One region of the Streptomyces sp. NPDC085900 genome, then DNA from elsewhere that is predicted to be linked to it. Evidence: riboswitches for the same ligand, from Rfam matches in the RefSeq annotation. Region 1 holds a riboswitch; each other region holds the start of a gene.
The links. A riboswitch is a leader RNA that binds a small molecule or an ion and turns the genes downstream of it on or off. The one in region 1 is predicted to bind thiamine pyrophosphate.
Positions count from the first base shown of each region.

Region 1 (6,743 bases):
GTCGGGTCTTGGCGCTCCGCCTTCCCGCGGCGGCCCTTGAGGCCGGCGCCGAGGCCGTCGCCCTCGGGGCGCTTGACCGCCCAGCCCGCCGAGAAGCCGCGGCGGAACGACAGGGTGACGTAGGTCTGGCCGACCGCGAACGCCGCGGCGCCCAGGCCGATGACGATCACCGAGGGGATGAGGACACCGAGCACGACGCCGAGGAAGCCGGCGAAGGCGAGCAGTCGCCAGCGCAGCCGCGCCTTGTACTGCAGCAGCACCTCGCCCAGCAGCCACAGCGCGACGATGCCGAACGCGATGTAGAGGACCGTCCAGCCCATGTACGCCCCTCTCCCAGTCGCCGCTACGCAGTGTGTCGTATACCCGTGCGGCCGGTCTAGGCCTGCGGGGGGTGATGCAGGCCCAGGTTCTCGTAGATTTCCAGCGTCGCCGTGGAGTTGTTGAGCGTGATGAAGTGCAGTCCGGGCACTCCCTCGTCGAGCAGTCGCGCGCAGAACTCCGTGGCGAATTCGATGCCAATGGAGCGTACAGCGGCCGGATCGTCTTTTGCTGTGAGGATCCGCTCTTTCAGGGCGGAAGGGATGTGAGCGTTGCTGAGCTGCGGCAACCGCTGCAGCATCTTCACACTCGTCACCGGCATCACTTCCGGGATGACGGGGGTCTCGCAGCCCGCCGACGCGACCCGGTCGCGCAGCCGCAGATACGACTCCGGCTGGAAGAACATCTGCGTGATGGCGTAGTCGGCGCCGGCCCGGCACTTGTCGACGAAGCGGCTGACGTCCGTGTCCCAGTCCGCGGAGCGCGGGTGCATCTCGGGGAAGGCCGCCACGCCGACGCAGAAGTCGCCCGACTCCTTGATGAGCTGGACGAGTTCGGCGGCGTACGTCAGGCCCTGCGGGTGCGGCACCCAGTCGCCCATGGGGTCGCCGGGCGGGTCGCCGCGCACGGCCAGCATGTTGCGGATGCCGGCGTCCGCGTACTGGCCGATGATGTTGCGCAGCTCGGCGATGGAGTGGTTGACGGCGGTGAGGTGGGCGACCGGCGTCAGCGTGGTGTCGGCGACGATCTGCTCGGTCTCCTTGACCGTGCCGGCGCGCGTGGAGCCGCCGGCGCCGTACGTCACGGAGACGAAGTCGGGAGCCACCGCCTCGACCCTGCGCAGCGCGCTCCACAGGTTCCGCTCGCCCTTGGCCGTCTTGGGCGCCGAGAACTCGAAGGAGTACGTCGTCTTGCCCGTGGCGAGCATGTCGCTCACGGTGCGTGCGCGATCAGTCCTGGTGGATGCGGTTCCGAGGGCCATACTCGCAGGTTAACCAGGGGCGCCCGGTCCCCCAACCGAAGACCGGGTATTTGACCGTTTTGTCGTGCTGTTGTCCACCCCTTGGACATCCGGGTCCGTCAGGGCTGCCGCAGCCGCTTCGCGAACTCCGCGGCGGCCGCTCCGGGGTCGTCCGCCTCGGTGACGGCCCGGACGACCACGACCCGGCGGGCTCCGGCCTCGATCACCTCGTCGAGGTTGCCGAGGTCGATGCCGCCGATGGCGAACCAGGGGCGGTCGGTGCCCAGGGCGGCGGTGTGCCGGACCAGGTCGAGGCCCGGGGCGTGGCGGCCGGGCTTGGTGGGGGTCGGCCAGCAGGGGCCGGTGCAGAAGTAGTCGACGCCCTCTTGGACGGCGGCCGCCTCGGCCTCCGCCTCCGCGTGCGTGGAGCGGCCGATGAGCACGTCCTCGGCGAGGATCGCGCGGGCCGCGGGGACCGGGAGGTCGCCCTGGCCCAGATGGAGGACGTCGGCGGCGGCCGCGTGGGCGACGTCCGCCCGGTCGTTGACCGCGAGAAGCCTGCCGTGGCGGGCGCAGGCCTCGGCGAGGACCTCCAGGTGCTCCAGCTCCTCGGCCGCTTCCATGCCCTTGTCGCGCAGTTGCACGATGTCGACCCCGCCCGCCAGGACGGCGTCCAGGAACTCGGGCAGGTCGCCCTGGGCCTTACGGGCGTCCGTGCAGAGGTAGAGCCGGGCGTCGGAGAGCCGGGCGCGGGCGTCGGCGCCGGACGTGACGGGCATGCGGGTGTCCCCCGGGTGTGGATGGTGTACGGGCCGCGGACCGGTGCGGCAGGCCGCGGTGCTCCGCGGCCGTGGCCACCACCGGCCACGGCCCGTACTCCGGACGGTGTTCGGGTCGTTCTGGTCGGTTCAGACGGCGAGCGCCTGGGCCCGGCGCTTCACCTCCGTGCCGCGATTCTCGCTCAGGGCCTGCGCGGGGGTGCCGGGCAGGCTGTCGTCGGGGGTGAAGAGCCACTCGAGCATCTCTTCGTCGGTGAAGCCGTCGTCCCGCAGGAGCGTCAGGGTGCCGGTCAGGCCCTTGACGACCTTGTCCCCGTCGATGAAGGCGGCGGGAACGTGCAGCGCGCGGTTCTCCCCACGGCGTACGGCGATGAGCTGGCCCTCCTTGACCAGCTGCCGCACACGCGTCACCTCCACGTCGAGCATTTCGGCGATGTCGGGCAGGGTGAGCCAGGCGGGGACGAGAGCATCGATCTTTGCGTCAATCTCGGTCACGGAATCAAGCCTGCCATCCGGGACTGACAGTCGGAAGTCGGGCCCGCCCGACGAGCGGCGTACGGGCTACGCCGTCGCCGCCTTCAGGGGCTTCGCCGGGTCCGCCAGCAGCCCGGCGTCCATCGGGGTGGCCGCCTCGATCAGCCGCCGCCCCTGGGCCAGGTCACGCGGCCTGCCGACCGCGAGCAGCGCCACCAGGCGGTCCTCCCGCAGCCAGCAGACGGACCAGGCCGGTCCGGAGGGGTCGCCCCGCCATACGGTCGTGTCGGCGGACGCGTGGTGCCCGGCGTACTGCACGAACCGGCCGAACTGCTCCGACCAGAAGTACGGGACCGGGTCGTAGACCGCCGGGGGTTCGCCGGTGGCCTCGCCGACGATGTTCGCGGCGACCGTGCGGGGGCCCTGGAGGGCGTTGTCCCAGTGGTGGACGAGCAGGCGCTCGCCGTACCGGGCCGAGGGGAAGGAGGCGCAGTCGCCGACGGCGTAGACGTCCGGCACCGAGGCGCGCAGGCGGTCGTCGGCCAGGACCTCGCGGTGCGCGCCGAGCTCGACGCCGGAGCCGGCGAGCCAGGCGGTGGCGGGGCGGGCGCCGATGCCGACCACGACCGCGCCCGCGGGCACGCGCGTGCCGTCGTCGAGGACGACCGCGCCGGGCTCGACGCTCGCCACGCGCGCGCGTGTGCGCAGCTCGGCTCCGGCGTCCCCGTACCAGGCGGCCATGGGGTCGGCCACCTCGGCGGGGAGCGCGCCCGCGAGGGGCCGGTCCGCGGCCTCGACGACGGTCACCGCGCAGCCCGCCTCGCGCGCGGCCGTGGCGAACTCGGCTCCGATCCAGCCCGCGCCGACGACCACGATGTCGTGCTGCCGGGCGAGCACGGGCCGCAGCCGTTCGGCGTCGTCCAGGGTGCGCAGCAGGTGCACGCCGGGCACGCCCTCGGCGCCCGGCAGCATGATGGGTTCGGCTCCGGTGGCGAGGACGAGGACGTCGTAGGGGACGGGCCCGGCCTCGGTGTCCAGCCGGTGCTCGTCGGGGCGTACGCCCAGCACCTGGCGTCCCAGTCGCAGTTCGATGCCGAGTGCCTCGAAGTCGACGTCGAAGGCGGAGCCCTCGGACTTGCCGAGCAGGACGGCCTTGGACAGCGGCGGCCGGTCGTACGGCTGGTGGGGCTCGGCGCCGATCAGGGTGACGGTGCCGGTGAAGCCCTGTTCCCGCAGTGCGACCGCGGTCTGTACACCGGCCATGCCGGCGCCGACCACGACCACCCGCCGCTGCGACTGCGTCGTCTGCTCGCTCACCTGATCACCATAGACACTGACTATGTGTCAGTCAGGGGTCGTGCTCCGTGAGCTGTTCCACACCGTCGGTGAGCGACGGCGGCGGCCGGAGGCTCTCTTACCGAGGCGCGAGGGGTCGGGCTAGGGTGGCCCTCGTACAAGCACTCGCGGGAGCCCGGACGCACCGGGCTGAGAGGGAGGCTGGCGGCCTCCGACCGTACGAACCTGATCCGGGTCATGCCGGCGAAGGGAGGGGCTGGACGCCCATGTCGTCACGTACGTCAGACGTCCTCGTCATCGGGGGCGGGATCATCGGTCTGGTCACGGCCTGGCGGGCCGCGCAGCGCGGTCTCGCGACAGTCGTGGTCGATCCCGAGCCGGGCGGCGGGGCCGCCCAGGTGGCCGCCGGGATGCTGGCCGCCGTCACGGAGCTGCACTACGGCGAGCAGACCCTGCTCGGCCTCAACCTGGCCTCGGCGCGCCGCTACCCGGACTTCGTGGCCGAGCTCACCGAGGCCACCGGCCACGACCTCGGCTACCGCCGGTGCGGCACGCTCGCCGTCGCGCTCGACGCCGACGACCGCGCGCACCTGCGCGAACTGCACGCGCTGCAGCGGCAGTCGGGGCTGGAGTCCGAGTGGTTGTCCGGGCGTGACTGCCGGCGCCTGGAGCCGATGCTCGCGCCGGGCGTGCGCGGGGGGCTCCGGGTCGACGGCGACCATCAGATCGATCCGCGGCGGCTGGCGCACGCGCTGGTGGCCGCGTGCGAGCGGGCCGGCGTGGTGTTCCACCGGGTGTGGGCCGAGCGCTTCCGCGTCGCGCGGGACCGGGCCGCGGGCGTCGTAGCGGCCGACGGCACCGAGCTGTCCGCCGGCCAGGTGGTGCTGGCGGCCGGCAGCCTCAGCGGGCGGCTGCCGGGCGTGCCGGACGACGTGCTGCCGCCGGTGCGGCCGGTGAAGGGGCAGGTGCTCCGGCTGACGGTGCCGAAGCGGTACGCGCCGTTCCTGAGCCGTACCGTGCGGGCGGTGGTGCGCGGCAGCCAGGTCTACCTGGTGCCCCGGGAGAACGGCGAGCTGGTCGTCGGCGCCACCAGCGAGGAGCTGGGCTGGGACACGACGGTCACCGCCGGCGGGGTGTACGAGCTGCTGCGCGACGCGCACGAGCTGGTCCCCGGGATCACCGAGCTGCCACTGACGGAGACGCGGGCGGGTCTGCGCCCGGGCTCCCCCGACAACGCGCCGCTGCTCGGCCCGACCGAGCTGCCCGGGCTCCTGCTGGCCACCGGCCACTACCGCAACGGCGTGCTGCTGACGCCGGTCACCGGCGACGCCATGGCGCATGTCCTGGCCACCGGTGAACTGCCCGAAGAGGCCCGCCCGTTCACCCCGAAGCGCTTCGCGCGCGTGGAGCAGCCCGCATGAACGTCTCCGTCAACGGGGAGCGGCGCGAATTCGCTCCCGGCACGGCCCTGGACGCCGTCGTACGCACCCTGACCCCGGCCCCCTCCGGAGTGGCCGCCGCCCTGAACGAAACCGTCGTCCCGCGCGCGCAGTGGCCCGCGACGCCCCTCTCCGAGGGGGACCGCGTCGAGGTCCTCACCGCCGTCCAAGGAGGCTGACCCATGGCCGACGACCCCTTTGTCATCGGCGGTACGTCCTTCACGTCCCGCCTGATCATGGGCACCGGAGGTGCCCCCAGCCTGGAGGTGCTGGAGCGCGCGCTGGTGGCGTCCGGCACGGAGCTGACGACGGTCGCGATGCGGCGGGTGGACCCGTCGGTGCACGGCTCGGTGCTGTCGGTGCTGAACAGGCTGGGCATCCGAGTCCTGCCGAACACGGCCGGCTGCTTCACGGCCCAGGAGGCCGTTCTGACCGCACGCCTCGCGCGCGAGGCGCTCGGCACCGATCTGGTCAAGCTCGAGGTGATCGCCGACGAGCGCACCCTGCTGCCCGACCCGATCGAGCTGCTGGACGCCGCCGAGACGCTGGTCGACGACGGTTTCACCGTGCTGCCGTACACGAACGACGACCCGGTCCTCGCGCGTCGGCTGGAGGACGTCGGATGCGCGGCGATCATGCCGCTCGGCTCGCCCATCGGCTCCGGGCTCGGCATCCGCAATCCGCACAACTTCCAGCTGATCACCGAGCACGCGCGCGTGCCGGTGATCCTGGACGCGGGCGCCGGTACGGCGTCGGACGCGGCCCTCGCGATGGAGCTGGGGTGCGCGGGCGTGATGCTCGCCTCGGCGGTGACGCGGGCGCAGGAGCCGCAGCTGATGGCCGAGGCGATGCGGCACGCGGTGGAGGCGGGCCGGCTGGCGTTCCGGGCGGGGCGCATTCCGCGCCGGCACTTCGCGGAGGCGTCCTCGCCGCACGAGGGGCGCGCGCACCTCGATCCGGAGCGCCCCGCGTTCTGAACGCCTGTTCGATCAGATCCGGACGGCGGTGCGAGGTCCGTCACAGCTCGGCTGCAGTAACGCCCCGATCTCACCCGAACCCACGGCCCTGTCAGTCTCGGCTCGTACACTCACCTGCGTGGATACGACCCTTCAGGACCCTCTGGTCGGGCAGGTGCTCGACGGCCGCTATCGCGTGGACGCGCGGATCGCGGTCGGCGGGATGGCCACGGTCTACCGGGCCCTGGACACCCGCCTCGACCGCGTGCTCGCGCTGAAGGTGATGCACCCCTCTCTCGCCGCCGACGGCTCCTTCGTCGAGCGGTTCATCCGGGAGGCGAAGTCGGTCGCCCGGCTCGCCCACCCGAACGTGGTGCAGGTCTTCGACCAGGGCACCGACGGGTCGTACGTCTATCTCGCGATGGAGTACGTCGCCGGGTGCACCCTGCGCGACGTGCTGCGCGAGCGCGGGGCGCTGCAGCCGCGCGCCGCCCTGGACATCCTGGAGCCGGTGCTCGCC
Region 1 is NZ_JBITSP010000013.1:46,493-53,235, reverse strand. It holds gene ACIGDI_RS35195 (hypothetical protein) at 1-320, opposite strand, end outside; gene metF (methylenetetrahydrofolate reductase [NAD(P)H]) at 377-1,300, opposite strand; gene thiE (thiamine phosphate synthase) at 1,399-2,058, opposite strand; gene ACIGDI_RS35180 (Rv2175c family DNA-binding protein) at 2,188-2,553, opposite strand; gene ACIGDI_RS35175 (NAD(P)/FAD-dependent oxidoreductase) at 2,620-3,849, opposite strand; TPP riboswitch at 3,986-4,097, shown strand; gene thiO (glycine oxidase ThiO) at 4,095-5,249, shown strand; gene thiS (sulfur carrier protein ThiS) at 5,246-5,446, shown strand; gene ACIGDI_RS35160 (thiazole synthase) at 5,450-6,244, shown strand; gene pknB (Stk1 family PASTA domain-containing Ser/Thr kinase) at 6,363-6,743, shown strand, end outside.

Region 2 (6,743 bases), on a different contig from region 1:
GGAATCACCGGTTCCCTCGGGGGAGGGAAGTTTCCCGGGCAGACCGTCCGCAAGCGGTGGCGGGCGGTTAGAGTCCGGAACTCGTCGCGGGAACGACCCCGGTGAGCGGCGCACCCCTCCCCGTGTTACCCCACAGCACGGGAAACCCCCCTTGTGCTTCTGGAGTGACCCTTGGCCACCGTAGACACCGCACTCACCTCCCCCCACGCACCACCGACCCCGGCGGCCGCCGCCACCCCCCGTCTCCGGCCCCCGAAACAACCCGGCCCCGGAACGCAGGGACGCGCGGCCGGGGTCCCGGCGCCGTCACGCGCCACTTCTGCGGCACCGAGGTCGTCGCACGCCACGACCCCTGCCGCACAGCCGCAGTCCGCGACCCTCATCGGTTCCGTCCAGCGCGCGATGAGACTGCTGGAATGCGTCGCGGGACGCGCGAACGGAGCCCCCGCCAAGCAGCTCGCCCGCGAGACCGGACTGGCGCTCCCGACGGCGTACCACCTGCTGCGCACCCTGGTGCACGAGGGCTATCTGCGCAGGGAAAAGGGTCTGTTCTTCCTCGGCGAGGCGGCCGAGCGGCTCGGCAGCAGCGGAGCCCAGCAGAAACGTCGCAGCACGATCGTGGACGCGCTCGCCGGCTTTCGCGACGCGATCGGCGTCCCCGTGTACTACGCCGTGTACCAGGACGGCGAGATCGAGATCAGGTGCGTCTCCGACACCCCGGGCAATCCGGCGGTCGAGGAATGGGCGGACTTCCGCGAGACCGGGCACGCCCACGCGATCGGGCAGTGCCTGCTGTCCCAGCTGGACGAGCAGGGCCGCCGCGATCACCTTCAGCGTCACCCCGTGCAGCCCGTCACCCCGTACACGGTGCCCGACGGCCGAGCCCTGCTGCGCCGGCTCGAACGGACTCCGCGGATGGAGGCGGTGACGGAGCGGCAGGAGTACGTGTTGGGGACGGTCTGCGCGGCCATCCCCATCACCCTGGGTACGACGGCCGCCACGATGGCCATCTCCCTGCCGTGCCATCAGGCGGACCGTCTGCTGCCGGTGGCGCGGCAGCTGCAGAGCGAGATCGGGCGTCTGCTGGGGTCTCTCGCCATCTCTATCAGTATGTGAAAACTCACTCCTTGTGATCTGTTGTGTACGTTCAGCAATATTTCACCTGTGTCAGGGGATGATTCCCAGCCAGACGGCTACAAATGACGGGGTAGGCGATGCGCGAGTCGGTACAGGCAGAGGTCATGATGAGCTTCCTCGTCTCCGAGGAGCTCTCTTTCCGCATTCCGGTGGAGCTGCGTTACGAGTCCTGTGATCCCTATGCCGTGCGGCTGACCTTCCATCTCCCGGGCGACGACCCGGTGACCTGGGCGTTCGGCCGGGAGTTGCTGATCGACGGGGTCGGCAGACCGTCCGGCGACGGGGACGTGCGGGTCTCGCCCGTCGAACCGGAGTCGCTCGGCGATGTCCTGATCCGGCTTCAGGTGGGCTGTGACCAGGCGCTGTTCCGTTCGTCCACCGCCCCGCTCATCGCCTTCCTCGACCGCACCGACAAGCTCGTGCCGTTGGGCCAGGAGGGTGCGCTCGCCGACTTCGACGCCCACCTCGACGAGGCGCTGGACCGGATCCTGGCGGAGGAGCAGAGCGCGGGCTGAGACCGGCACGGCCGCGGAGACGGCGGAACACTTCGGCGCGGGGCACGGAAGACGCAGGAACGCTTCTCTCGCGCGGGCGGGAGCTGCCCCGGGCTCGACACTCGAGGCGCCCTTCGGGGCTCAGTGCTTGCGGCGTCGTCCCTTCCCCGAGCGCGCCGGAGCCGAGGACGTCTGCGCCGCCATGGCGGCCTCCGGACGGTCGGCCGAGACCACCAGCGCCGCCAGCAGCGTGGTGACCGGCACCGAGGCGACCAGGCCGATCGAGCCCACCAGCGTGCGCACGATCTCCTCGGCCACCAGTTCGCTGTTGGCGACCGCCCCCACACTGCTCTGCGCGATGGAGAAGAGCAGCAGCAACGGCAGCGCGGCGCCCGCGTAGGCGAGGACGAGGGTGTTGACGACGGAGGCGATGTGGTCGCGTCCGATGCGGATGCCGGCCCGGTACAGCCCGCGCCAGCCCATGGCCGGGTTGGCCTCGTGCAGCTCCCAGACGGCCGAGGTCTGGGTGACGGTGACGTCGTCGAGCACCCCGAGCGAGCCGATGATGACGCCGGCGAGCAGTAGACCGCTCATGTCGATCGACGGGTACAGGCCGTGGATCAGACCGGTGTTGTCGTCGGTGTTGCCGGTCAGTGCGGCCCAGCCGATGAACTGCGAACCGAGGATGCCGATCAGCACCAGGGAGATCAGGGTGCCGAGGACGGCCACGGAGGTGCGGGCGGACAGGCCGTGGCACATGTAGAGGGCGATCAGCATGATGGCGCTCGACCCGATGACGGCCACGACCAGGGGGTTCGAGCCCTGCAGGATCGCGGGCAGGATGAAGAAGTTCAGGATCAGGAAGCTGATGGCGAGCGCGACCAGCGCCATGACGCCTCGCAAGCGTCCGACGATCACGACGGCGACGGCGAAGATCCCGGCCAGCAGGGCCATCGGGAAGCGCCGGTTGACGTCGGTCACCGAGTACTGCAGGTTCTTCGGCGCAGAGGGCTCGTAGGCGACGACGACCTTCTCGCCCTGGTGCAGTTGCCGGGACTGGTCCGGCTGCACGATCTCGACGAACGTACGGCCCTTGTCGGGGCCGGTGTCGACGCGGACGGTGGCCTTCTTGCAGGTGCCCTTGGCCTCCTGCTGGGCGGAGGAGCCACCGGCGGCCGAGGTGGCGCCGACCGAGCCCCCGCCGGAGGCGTTGACCGACTTGCAGCTGACCTCGACGACCCTGGTGACCGTCGCCTGCTGGGACTGCCGGTCGAAGCCCACCCCGGTCCGCTGGTGCGCCGGGGCTCCGCCGGGCCACAACACCACGAGTCCGACCACTACGGCCGCGGCGAAGGGGATGAGGATCGCCCCGATCACCTTGCGCAGATGCCGGGATACGGGGGCCGCCGGGCCATGGCTGTGACTGTGCCCGTGACCGCCACCGGAGCCGTGCCCCTGGCCACCGCGTTCATGGTCATCGGACACGTGGTCGTGCGCATGCTGCTCACGGCCACCGGGCGCGTGCCCGTGCGTGTGCTGCTCATGGCCACCAAACGCGTGCCCGTGCGCGTGCTGCTCACGGCCCCCGGGGGGACCCGGGGCATCGCCGCTTACGGAGCCGGGCCGGCGGGGCTGCTCCGGCGGGTACGAGGGCTGCTGCGTGGTGGTCACCGCCCGATCATCGCAAGAACGGCAGAGGCCCCCTGTTCACCGCGCCAGAAATGACGCTAGCGTGGAGGCACCTTTGCACACGCGGGAGCTCGGAGCACCGGGCTGAGAGGGCGCTGACCTCCGTCCCAGCGATGTTTCACGTGGAACATCACCGAACTCGAGTGATGTTCCCCACGAAACGTCGACAGACGGAAACCGCTGCGTCGACCGCCGAACCTGTTACCGGGTAATGCCGGCGTAGGGAGTAGGTCTCATGACCAACAAGGACGTACGCACGCCTGCCTCCAGCAAGGACGAGCAGCCCGTTCAGGGCGCGCAGTCCCAGGAGGCCGGGAAGTCCATCGGCTGGCACAAGGCATACGTCGAGGGTTCGCGCCCCGATGTGCGGGTGCCGGTCCGTCAGGTGCACCTCACCAACGGGCAGTCGGTCACGTTGTACGACACATCCGGCCCGTACACCGATCCACTCGTCGACACCGATGTCCGCAGGGGGCTGCCGCCGCTCAGGGAGAACTGGATCATCTCCCGCGGCGACACCGAGGAGTACGCGGGTCGCCCCGTCCGTCCCGAGGACGACGGGATCAAGCACACCGCGCCCCGCGGCGGTCTGCGCAACCTCGACGCGGTCTTCCCGGGACGGCCGCGCCTGCCGCGCCGCGGTCGCGGCGGCGAGGCGGTCACCCAACTCGCCTATGCGCGCCGGGGCGAGATCACCCCGGAGATGGAGTACGTGGCCGTCCGGGAGAACGTCTCCCCGGAGGTCGTCCGCGAGGAGATCGCGGCGGGCAGGGCCGTACTGCCCGCCAACGTCAACCACCCGGAGATCGAGCCGATGATCATCGGCAAGCGTTTCCTGGTGAAGGTCAACGCCAACATCGGCAACTCGGCGGTGACGTCCTCCATCGAGGAAGAGGTCGAGAAGATGACCTGGGCGACCCGCTGGGGCGCCGACACGGTCATGGATCTCTCCACCGGCCGCAACATCCACACCACCCGCGAGTGGGTGCTGCGCAACTCCCCTGTCCCCATCGGCACGGTGCCGCTCTATCAGGCGCTGGAGAAGGTGGACGGCCGTGCCGAGGAATTGACCTGGGAGATCTACAAGGACACGGTCATCGAACAGGCCGAGCAGGGCGTGGACTACATGACGGTCCACGCGGGCGTCCGCCTCCCGTACGTCCCGCTCACCGCCAACCGCAAGACCGGCATCGTCTCGCGCGGTGGCTCGATCATGGCCGCGTGGTGCCTCGCGCACCACAAGGAGTCGTTCCTCTACGAGAACTTCGAGGAACTCTGCGAGATCCTCGCCGCCTATGACGTCACGTACTCGCTCGGCGACGGCCTCCGGCCCGGCTCGATCGCGGACGCCAACGACGAGGCGCAGTTCGCGGAGTTGCGCACGCTCGGGGAACTCAACACGATCGCCAAGCGTTTCAACGTACAGACCATGATCGAGGGCCCGGGGCACGTCCCGATGCACAAGATCAAGGAGAACATCGACCTTCAGCAGGAGATCTGCGATGAGGCTCCGTTCTATACGCTCGGCCCGCTGACCACGGACATCGCCCCGGCGTACGACCACATCACCTCCGGCATCGGCGCCGCGATGATCGCCTGGTGGGGTACGGCCATGCTCTGCTACGTCACCCCCAAGGAACACCTGGGCCTGCCCAACCGGGACGACGTCAAGACCGGCGTCATCACCTACAAGATCGCCGCCCATGCCGCCGACCTCGCCAAGGGCCACCCGGGTGCCCAGGAGTGGGACGACGCCCTGTCCGACGCCCGCTTCGAGTTCCGGTGGGAGGACCAGTTCAACCTGGCCCTGGACCCGGACACGGCACGGGAGTTCCACGACGAGACCCTTCCGGCGGAGCCGGCCAAGACCGCCCACTTCTGCTCGATGTGCGGGCCGAAGTTCTGCTCCATGAAGATCTCCCAGGACATCCGCCGCGAGCATGGCGGCACCCGGGAGGAGGTCGAGGAGGGCATGGCGCAGAAGTCGAAGGAGTTCGCCGCGGCCGGGAACCGCGTGTATCTGCCGATCACCGAACAGCCGTAGCCCCGCGGGGCGGCTCCTGCCTCACGGCCGAGGCGTGGGCCGCCCTACGCCACAGGGAGGTAGAGCCTCGCCAGCCGGGGCAGTCGCCGACGCATCTCCATGGCGTAGTCGAAGTCGAAGTTCGGCTTGCGCTCCCCCGAAGGGGGCCTTCCCGTGGTGGAGGGCGCAAGCCGAGGGTCACTCCGGCTGGTGTTCCGGGCCTCCGAAGTCCGGGCTGGTGTAGTCCGGGCTCGTGAAGCTCGGCCGGTGGCCGCGGGCCGGGCCGTCGTCGGGGCTGCTGAAGCCCGGGCGGTCGTAGCCGAGTTGCGGCATGCGGCTCGTCGGCGCCGAGGGTGCCGTGCTGTTCAGGGCGGCCGCCGCGCCGGGGTCGGCGAGGGCTTCCCGCAGGAACGGCAGGACGCCACGCTCCAGCAGCGCCTCGCGCCAGGCGTCCTTGGCGCGTGCCACCTCTCCGCTCAGCTCTCCGTACGGTCCGGCTTCGAGGGCCGGACGGTTGCGCAGCGCGGTCAGGAGCAGTCCCACCGCGGCCACGAGGATGGCGGCCGCGGTCATCGCGCCGAACACCCAACCAGCGGTGATCATGGTCTTGCCGAACATCTGCTTGGGTGCGACCGACCTGATGACGTACCCGACGAGCAGGAATATCACCGCGGCCGTTCCGGCGAGGACGGGGGTCAGGACGGCGGCGACGGCGACGGCGCCCGCGCCGGCGGGTTCGACGGCCTCGCCGAGGGTGGCAGCGAGCCCCATCGCGTCCGTGCCCGGCTCCGTGGAGCCCGACGCGCGGGTGGACGGGGTGGACGACGCCGGCTGGCGCAGTTCCTCGCGAACCTTCACGTAGTGCTGGTACTCGGTCGCCGCGGCCGCCGTGATGAGTGCGGTGGCGTTCAGCGCCATGGTGCGCAGCTGTTCGTTGTTCAGCCGCTGTCCCACAGCGGCCAGTTCCGGGCGGTGTGGGGCGGAGCGCAGCGCCTCATCGAGGACCCGCTCATACTCCTGGCGGTCCTCGCTCAGCAGGTGCTGCGGAACGCTGTTCATGTGCATCCCCCGATGCTCCGTAGGGCTTGGGGCTCGCATGCCAACGAGCCGTCGGGCAGAAACGGAGGGGAGCCTGCTACGGATAAGCCGATGGTAGAGCCGGGACGGCACAGGTCGACAGGGGGTTTCCGGAAATTGGGTCCTGGCCTGCGCCGTTTGTCGCGGCTCCGTCGTGGGGGCGCCTGCCCCGTGAACGTTCAGATATCCAGCGGAAGTTGTCGGACCAGCAGCTTTCCGGCCATGGTCACCCCGCCGTCCATCGCGATGGCCAGGCCTTCCGCGTAGACGTGCGGTCCCTCGACCACGGGGCCCGTGTCGTCCTCGCCCTCCTCGGAGCCGAC
Region 2 is NZ_JBITSP010000015.1:62,514-69,256, forward strand. It holds gene ACIGDI_RS37585 (IclR family transcriptional regulator) at 382-1,116, shown strand; gene ACIGDI_RS37590 (SsgA family sporulation/cell division regulator) at 1,215-1,652, shown strand; gene ACIGDI_RS37595 (YibE/F family protein) at 1,773-3,302, opposite strand; TPP riboswitch at 3,374-3,563, shown strand; gene thiC (phosphomethylpyrimidine synthase ThiC) at 3,556-5,364, shown strand; gene ACIGDI_RS37605 (hypothetical protein) at 5,542-6,408, opposite strand; gene ACIGDI_RS37610 (metallophosphoesterase) at 6,600-6,743, opposite strand, start outside.
Region 2: another riboswitch for thiamine pyrophosphate. It lies ahead of thiC (phosphomethylpyrimidine synthase ThiC); the one in region 1 lies ahead of thiO (glycine oxidase ThiO).

Region 3 (6,743 bases), on a different contig from region 1:
GCATCTGAGTCCGTACCGCGATCGGCGCGCGACCCCGATAGGGTCGTACGCAGTTGTCAGCGGGTGACGGACGACAGCGGATCTGACGAGGAGGCCATTGCCGAGCATGGGAGCGAAATGCCACCCCAGCGGCAATGGCCTTCTTCGTATGTGCAACACGTGAAAGAGGCGGGATCTCCATGACCACCAAGCCCCAGAAGAGCGACGACGGCAAAGTACGCGGCCGGTTTCTGCTGAAGCTGTCCGGTGAGGCCTTCTCCGGTGGTGGGGGCCTGGGGGTCGACCCCGACGTGGTGCACAAGATCGCCCGTGAGATCGCCGCCGTCGTCCGCGACGGCGCCCAGGTCGCGGTGGTCATCGGCGGCGGCAACTTCTTCCGCGGCGCCGAGCTCCAGCAGCGCGGCATGGACCGGGCCCGCTCGGACTACATGGGCATGCTCGGCACCGTGATGAACTGCCTCGCCCTCCAGGACTTCCTGGAGAAGGAGGGCATCCAGTCCCGGGTGCAGACCGCCATCACCATGGGCCAGGTCGCCGAGCCGTACATCCCGCTGCGCGCCATCCGTCACCTGGAGAAGGGCCGCGTGGTCATCTTCGGCGCCGGTATGGGCATGCCCTACTTCTCCACCGACACCACCGCCGCCCAGCGCGCCCTGGAGATCGACGCCGAGGCGCTGCTGATGGGCAAGAACGGCGTCGACGGGGTCTACGACTCCGACCCCAAGCGCAACCCGGACGCCGTCAAGTTCGACTCCCTCGGCTACGGCGAGGTCATCACCCGCGACCTCAAGGTCGCCGACGCCACCGCCATCACGCTGTGCCGCGACAACAAGCTCCCGATCCTCGTCTTCGAGCTTCTGGCCGAGGGCAATATCGCCCGCGCCGTCAAGGGTGAGAAGATCGGCACGCTGGTGGGTGACCAGGACAGCCGGGACTGACAGGCAACACCTACGGACCCTGACCGGGGGATGGACAATGTCCCGCAGGTCGGGAACCGTGCAGGAAGAAGACGCGACGCAGCCGGCCGCCGCCCCCACCTAGGAACCGCAGCCGGGCCTCACTCAAGACACGCAGGAGCAAGTGGTGATCGAAGAGACCCTCCTCGAGGCCGAGGAGAAGATGGAGAAGGCCGTCGTGGTCGCCAAGGAGGACTTCGCCGCGATCCGCACCGGTCGTGCGCACCCGGCGATGTTCAACAAGATCGTGGCCGACTACTACGGCGCGCCGACACCGATCAACCAGCTGGCTTCGTTCTCCGTGCCGGAGCCGCGCATGGCGGTCGTGACCCCGTTCGACAAGACGGCCCTGCGCAACATCGAGCAGGCCATCCGCGACTCCGATCTGGGTGTCAACCCGAGCAACGACGGCAACATCATCCGGGTGGTGTTCCCCGAGCTCACCGAGGAGCGCCGCCGCGACTACATCAAGGTCGCCAAGGGCAAGGCCGAGGACGCGCGCGTGTCCATCCGCTCCGTGCGCCGCAAGGCCAAGGACGCCATCGACAAGCTGATCAAGGACGGCGAGGTCGGTGAGGACGAGGGCCGCCGTGCTGAGAAGGAACTCGACGACTCCACCCACAAGTACGTGGCACAGGTCGACGAGCTCCTGAAGCACAAGGAAGCGGAGCTGCTCGAGGTCTGATGAACGACTCTTCCTGGGGAGCGCCGCCACACACCGGGTCGCAGGGCGGCTACTGGGGGCCCACCGACCAGGGGCCTGTCCAGGGGGCTGCCCCGGCGGGTCCCGCGTACGATGCGCCTGAGGCGCAGCACACTCGCCCCATGCCCATCGTGCCCGACGGACCCGTACCTCGATACGGCGAAGACCAGGATGACGACCGGGGGGCCGCTCGGCTGAGCGGCCCCTTGTTCCGCGACGAACCGCCGCAGGCGCAGACCTACGACATGCCGCAGGCGCCGCCCCACCCGGCGGCGCAGCAGAATCCGGAGCCCATGCCCGACGCCCCTCAGCCGGCGCCGCCGCCGCAGAAGAAGAGCGCGGGGCGCGACCTGGGCGCGGCCATAGGGGTCGGCGTCGGGCTCGGCGTGGTGATCATCGCGTCGCTGTTCGTCGTCAAGGCCGTCTTCGTCGGCGTCATCGCGGTCGCGGTGGTCGTCGGCCTGTGGGAACTGACCAGCAGGCTGCAGGAGCGCAAGGGCATCAAGGCGCCCCTCGTTCCGCTGGCGCTCGGCGGCGCCGCGATGGTCGTCGCCGGGTACGTGCGCGGCGCCGACGGCGCGTGGGTGGCGATGGCGCTGACGGCGCTCGCGGTCCTCGTCTGGCGCATGACGGAACCGCCGGAGGGTTACCTCAAGGACGTCACGGCGGGCGTCTTCGCGGCCTTCTACGTCCCGTTCCTGGCGACCTTCGTCGCCATGATGCTGACGGCCGACGACGGCCCGTGGCGGGTGCTGACCTTCCTGCTGCTGACGGTGGTCAGCGACACGGGCGCGTACGCCGTCGGCTGGCGCTTCGGCCGGCACAAGCTGGCGCCGCGCATCAGCCCGGGCAAGACCCGGGAGGGCCTGCTCGGCGCGGTGTCGTTCGCGATGGTCGCGGGCGCGCTGTGCATGCAGTTCCTGATCGACGACGGCGCCTGGTGGCAGGGCCTCGTCCTCGGCTTCGCGGTCGCGGCCAGCGCCACGCTGGGCGACCTCGGCGAGTCGATGATCAAGCGGGACCTGGGCATCAAGGACATGGGCACGCTGCTGCCGGGCCACGGCGGCATCATGGACCGCCTGGACTCGCTGCTGCCGACGGCTCCCGTGGTGTGGCTGCTGCTGGTGCTGTTCGTGGGATCCGGCTGACGGTCCGGCCGGCGGCTTCACAAGTCCCGCTCGCTCGATGGCGCGGCCGTCGGGCGAGTGGGACGATCCCGGTGTAAGCCCTCAAAGGGAATGTCCCGAAGAGGAGGCGCCATGTCCGCCATCCATGAAGAGTTCGACGTGGACCGCCGTCCCGAGGATGTCTGGGCGTACGTCACCGATCCATCCCACCTGCCGGAATGGCAACTGAGCGCGATCGCCGCCGAACAACTCGACGACCGCCCCTTCGGTCTGGGCTCCCGCGTCCGCGTCACCCGGCACATGGGTCGGCGCGAGATGCCGATGACCATGGAGTGCACCCAGTACGACCCGCAGCACTCCTGGTCCGTGCACGGAATCGACGGCCCGGTCAGGGGCAGGTTCCACGCCGAGCTCACCCCCCTCGACGACGGCCGACGCACCCACGTGACGATGGACCTCGACTTCGAGGGCCACGGCATCGGCAAGCTCCTGCTGCCCCTCATCGTCCGCCCCCAGGCCCGCAAGGAGATGCCGCGCAACGAACGCCTGCTGAAGGACAAGCTGGAACACACGGCCGCCTGAGGCGAGCTCCGCGGCAGAACACCCCGGGCCGCCCTCACCGGGCCGGGCAGCCCGGGGCGCGGTGGGATGTGAACCCACGGTGACATCGCTGGCACGTTGATCATGCGAACGGCGACAGACCCTTGCTCTCCAAGTGAGCGAGCAACGATTCAAGGCATGCGTCTGGCCTGGCCAGGTCAGCGCGGAAGAACGAGTCCTCACCGAGCGACCCGCCGCTGACGATGACCATCCATGCCGCCCGTCGCTCGACCATGCGTTCACCGTCGACCTTGAAAACGGTCGTGACGCCGCGCTCGGCCAGCCACTCCATCAGTTCGAGCATGTCCACTCGCACCCCTCCGGAGGGATCATCCCATCCCCGGAGGCCGCACCTGGGCCGTGCGAAGCCGACCAAGGCACAGGCGCCGTCCGCGGGTGACCACCCCCACCCCGCTCCGGCCTGGGCCCCCGGCGATGATCTGCCACACTGGAAGGGTTATGCCGAAGCCCGGAGAACTCACTTTCGTCGCCCCCCGCGGAGCCAAGAAGCCGCCGCGGCATCTCGCTGATCTCACGCCCGCCGAGCGCAAGGACGCGGTGGCCGAGATCGGGGAGAAGCCGTTTCGTGCCAAGCAGCTCTCGCAGCACTACTTCGCGCGGTACGCGCACGATCCGGCGGAGTGGACGGACATCCCGGCCGGCTCGCGCGGGAAGCTGCAGGAGGCGCTGCTGCCCGAGCTGATGACGGTCGTACGGCATCTGTCGACCGACCAGGGCACGACCCGCAAGACGCTGTGGCGGCTGTTCGACGGCACGCTCGTCGAGTCCGTGCTGATGCGGTACCCGGACCGGGTGACCATGTGCATCAGCTCGCAGGCCGGCTGCGGGATGAACTGTCCGTTCTGCGCCACCGGGCAGGCGGGACTCGACCGGAATCTGTCCACCGCCGAGATCGTCCACCAGATCGTGGACGGGATGCGGGCGCTGCGGGACGGAGAGGTCCCCGGCGGGCCGGCGCGACTGTCCAACATCGTCTTCATGGGGATGGGCGAGCCGCTCGCCAACTACAAGCGTGTGGTCGGGGCCGTCCGGGCCCTCACCGACCCCGCCCCGGACGGGCTCGGGCTCTCCCAGCGCGGGATCACCGTCTCGACCGTCGGGCTCGTGCCCGCCATCCACCGGTTCGCCGACGAGGGCTTCAAGTGCCGGCTGGCGATCTCCCTGCACGCCCCCGACGACGAGCTGCGCGACACCCTCGTCCCCGTGAACACGCGGTGGAAGGTGCGCGAGGTGCTCGACGCCGGGTTCGAGTACGTCGAGAAGAGCGGGCGGCGGCTGAGCATCGAGTACGCGCTCATCCGTGACATCAACGACCAGGCGTGGCGTGGCGACCGGCTCGGGCGGCTGCTGCGGGGCAAGCCCGTGCACGTCAACCTCATCCCGCTCAACCCGACGCCCGGCTCGAAGTGGACCGCGTCCCGGCCCGAGGACGAGAAGGCGTTCGTCGAGGCCATCGCGGCGCACGGGGTGCCGGTGACCGTCCGGGACACCCGCGGGCAGGAGATCGACGGCGCCTGTGGTCAGCTCGCGGCCACCGAGCGGTAACCTGAGGCCGTCCATACATATTCATATTCCGACAGGGGAGCGCCACAGCGCTGAGAGTGCGGCAACCGGGCCGCAGACCCTCTGAACCTTGCCCAGGTCATTCTGGGTAGGAAGTTCGGTCATCACTCAAGCTGTTGCGCCCTGCCCAGATCCTTCTGGGCGGGGCCGCGTCTCTTCCTGGTCACCCAGGAGGAACTTCAGTGCACACCAAGACGTTCGTCGCCGCGGCCGTCGGCCTCGGCCTGATCACCTTGTCCGCCTGCGGATCGTCGTCGGCCGGCGGCCAGTCGTCCGGCGAGTCCAAGACCGTCACGCTCGTCAGCCATGACTCGTGGGCCGTCTCCAAGAGCGTCCTCGCCGACTTCGAGAAGAAGTCCGGCTACAAGGTCAGGGTCCTCAAGAGCGGCGACGCCGGCCAGGCCGTCAACAAGGCCCTGCTCACCAAGGACAACCCGCAGGGCGACGTCTTCTTCGGCGTCGACAACACCCTGCTGTCGCGGGCCCTCGACAACGGTCTCTTCCAGTCCTACGAGGCCAAGGGCGCCGACACCGTCCGGCCGCAGTTCCGCGTCGACCCCGGCAAGCACCGGGTCACCCCCATCGACTACGGCGACATCTGCGTCAACTACGACAAGGCCTACTTCAGCAAGCACCGGCTGACCCCGCCGCAGTCCTTCGACGACCTGGTCAAGCCCGCCTACAAGAACCTCCTCGTCACCGAGAACGCCTCCACCTCCTCGCCCGGCCTCGGCTTCCTGCTCGGCAGCGCCGCGCAGTACGGCGACGACGGCTGGCAGGGCTACTGGAAGAAGCTCAAGGCCAACGGCGTGAAGGTCGTCGACGGCTGGGAGCAGGCCTACAACCAGGAGTTCTCCGGCTCGGCAGGCGGCAAGAAGGCCAAGGCCGACCGCCCGCTCGTCGTCTCCTACGCCTCCTCGCCGCCCGCCGAGGTCGTCTTCGCCGACCCGCGGCCCAAGACCGCGCCGACCGGGACGTCGTACGGCACCTGCTTCCGGCAGATCGAGTACGCCGGTCTGCTCGGCAACGCGAAGAACGCCAAGGGCGGCAAGGCGTTCATCGACTTCCTGCTCGGCAAGGAGTTCCAGCAGGACATGCCGCTGAACATGTTCGTCTACCCGGTGGTCGAGGGTGCGAAGGTGCCCAAGGAGTTCACCGAGTACGGCCCCGCCGCCAAGGACCCGGAGACCATGGCCCCGACGAAGATCGCCGCCAACCGTGACCAGTGGGTCAAGTCGTGGACGTCACTCGTACTGAAGTAGCCCCGCGCCCGGCGCGGCGGGGGAGCGCGGCTCGGCTCGGCCTGATGGCCCTGCCGGTCGCGTTCTTCGCCGTGTTCTTCGCCTGGCCCGTCGCCGCGATCGTGGCGCGCGGGCTGAAGACGGACGGGACGTGGCACCTCGGCCGGATCGCGGACGTCGTCGCGCAGTCCGACATCCGGCACGTCCTGTGGTTCACCACCTGGCAGGCGCTCGCCTCCACCGCGCTCACGCTGCTGATCGCACTCCCGGGCGCGTACGTCTTCGCCCGCTTCGACTTCCCCGGCAGACAGGTCCTGCGGGCCGTCGTCACCGTCCCCTTCGTCCTGCCGACCGTCGTCGTCGGTACGGCGTTCCTGGCGCTCGTCGGACGCGGGGGACTGCTGGACGAGCTGTGGGGCGTACGGCTGGACACCACCGTGTGGGCCATCCTGCTGGCGCACGTCTTCTTCAACTACGCCGTCGTCGTGCGGACCGTCGGCGGGCTGTGGGGGCAGCTGGACCCGCGGCAGGA
Region 3 is NZ_JBITSP010000010.1:149,293-156,035, reverse strand. It holds gene tsf (translation elongation factor Ts) at 1-8, shown strand, start outside; gene pyrH (UMP kinase) at 180-938, shown strand; gene frr (ribosome recycling factor) at 1,084-1,641, shown strand; gene ACIGDI_RS30765 (phosphatidate cytidylyltransferase) at 1,641-2,807, shown strand; gene ACIGDI_RS30760 (SRPBCC family protein) at 2,919-3,368, shown strand; gene ACIGDI_RS30755 (hypothetical protein) at 3,469-3,690, opposite strand; gene rlmN (23S rRNA (adenine(2503)-C(2))-methyltransferase RlmN) at 3,846-4,952, shown strand; TPP riboswitch at 4,976-5,083, shown strand; gene ACIGDI_RS30745 (thiamine ABC transporter substrate binding subunit) at 5,153-6,232, shown strand; gene ACIGDI_RS30740 (ABC transporter permease) at 6,277-6,743, shown strand, end outside.
Region 3: another riboswitch for thiamine pyrophosphate. It lies ahead of ACIGDI_RS30745 (thiamine ABC transporter substrate binding subunit); the one in region 1 lies ahead of thiO (glycine oxidase ThiO).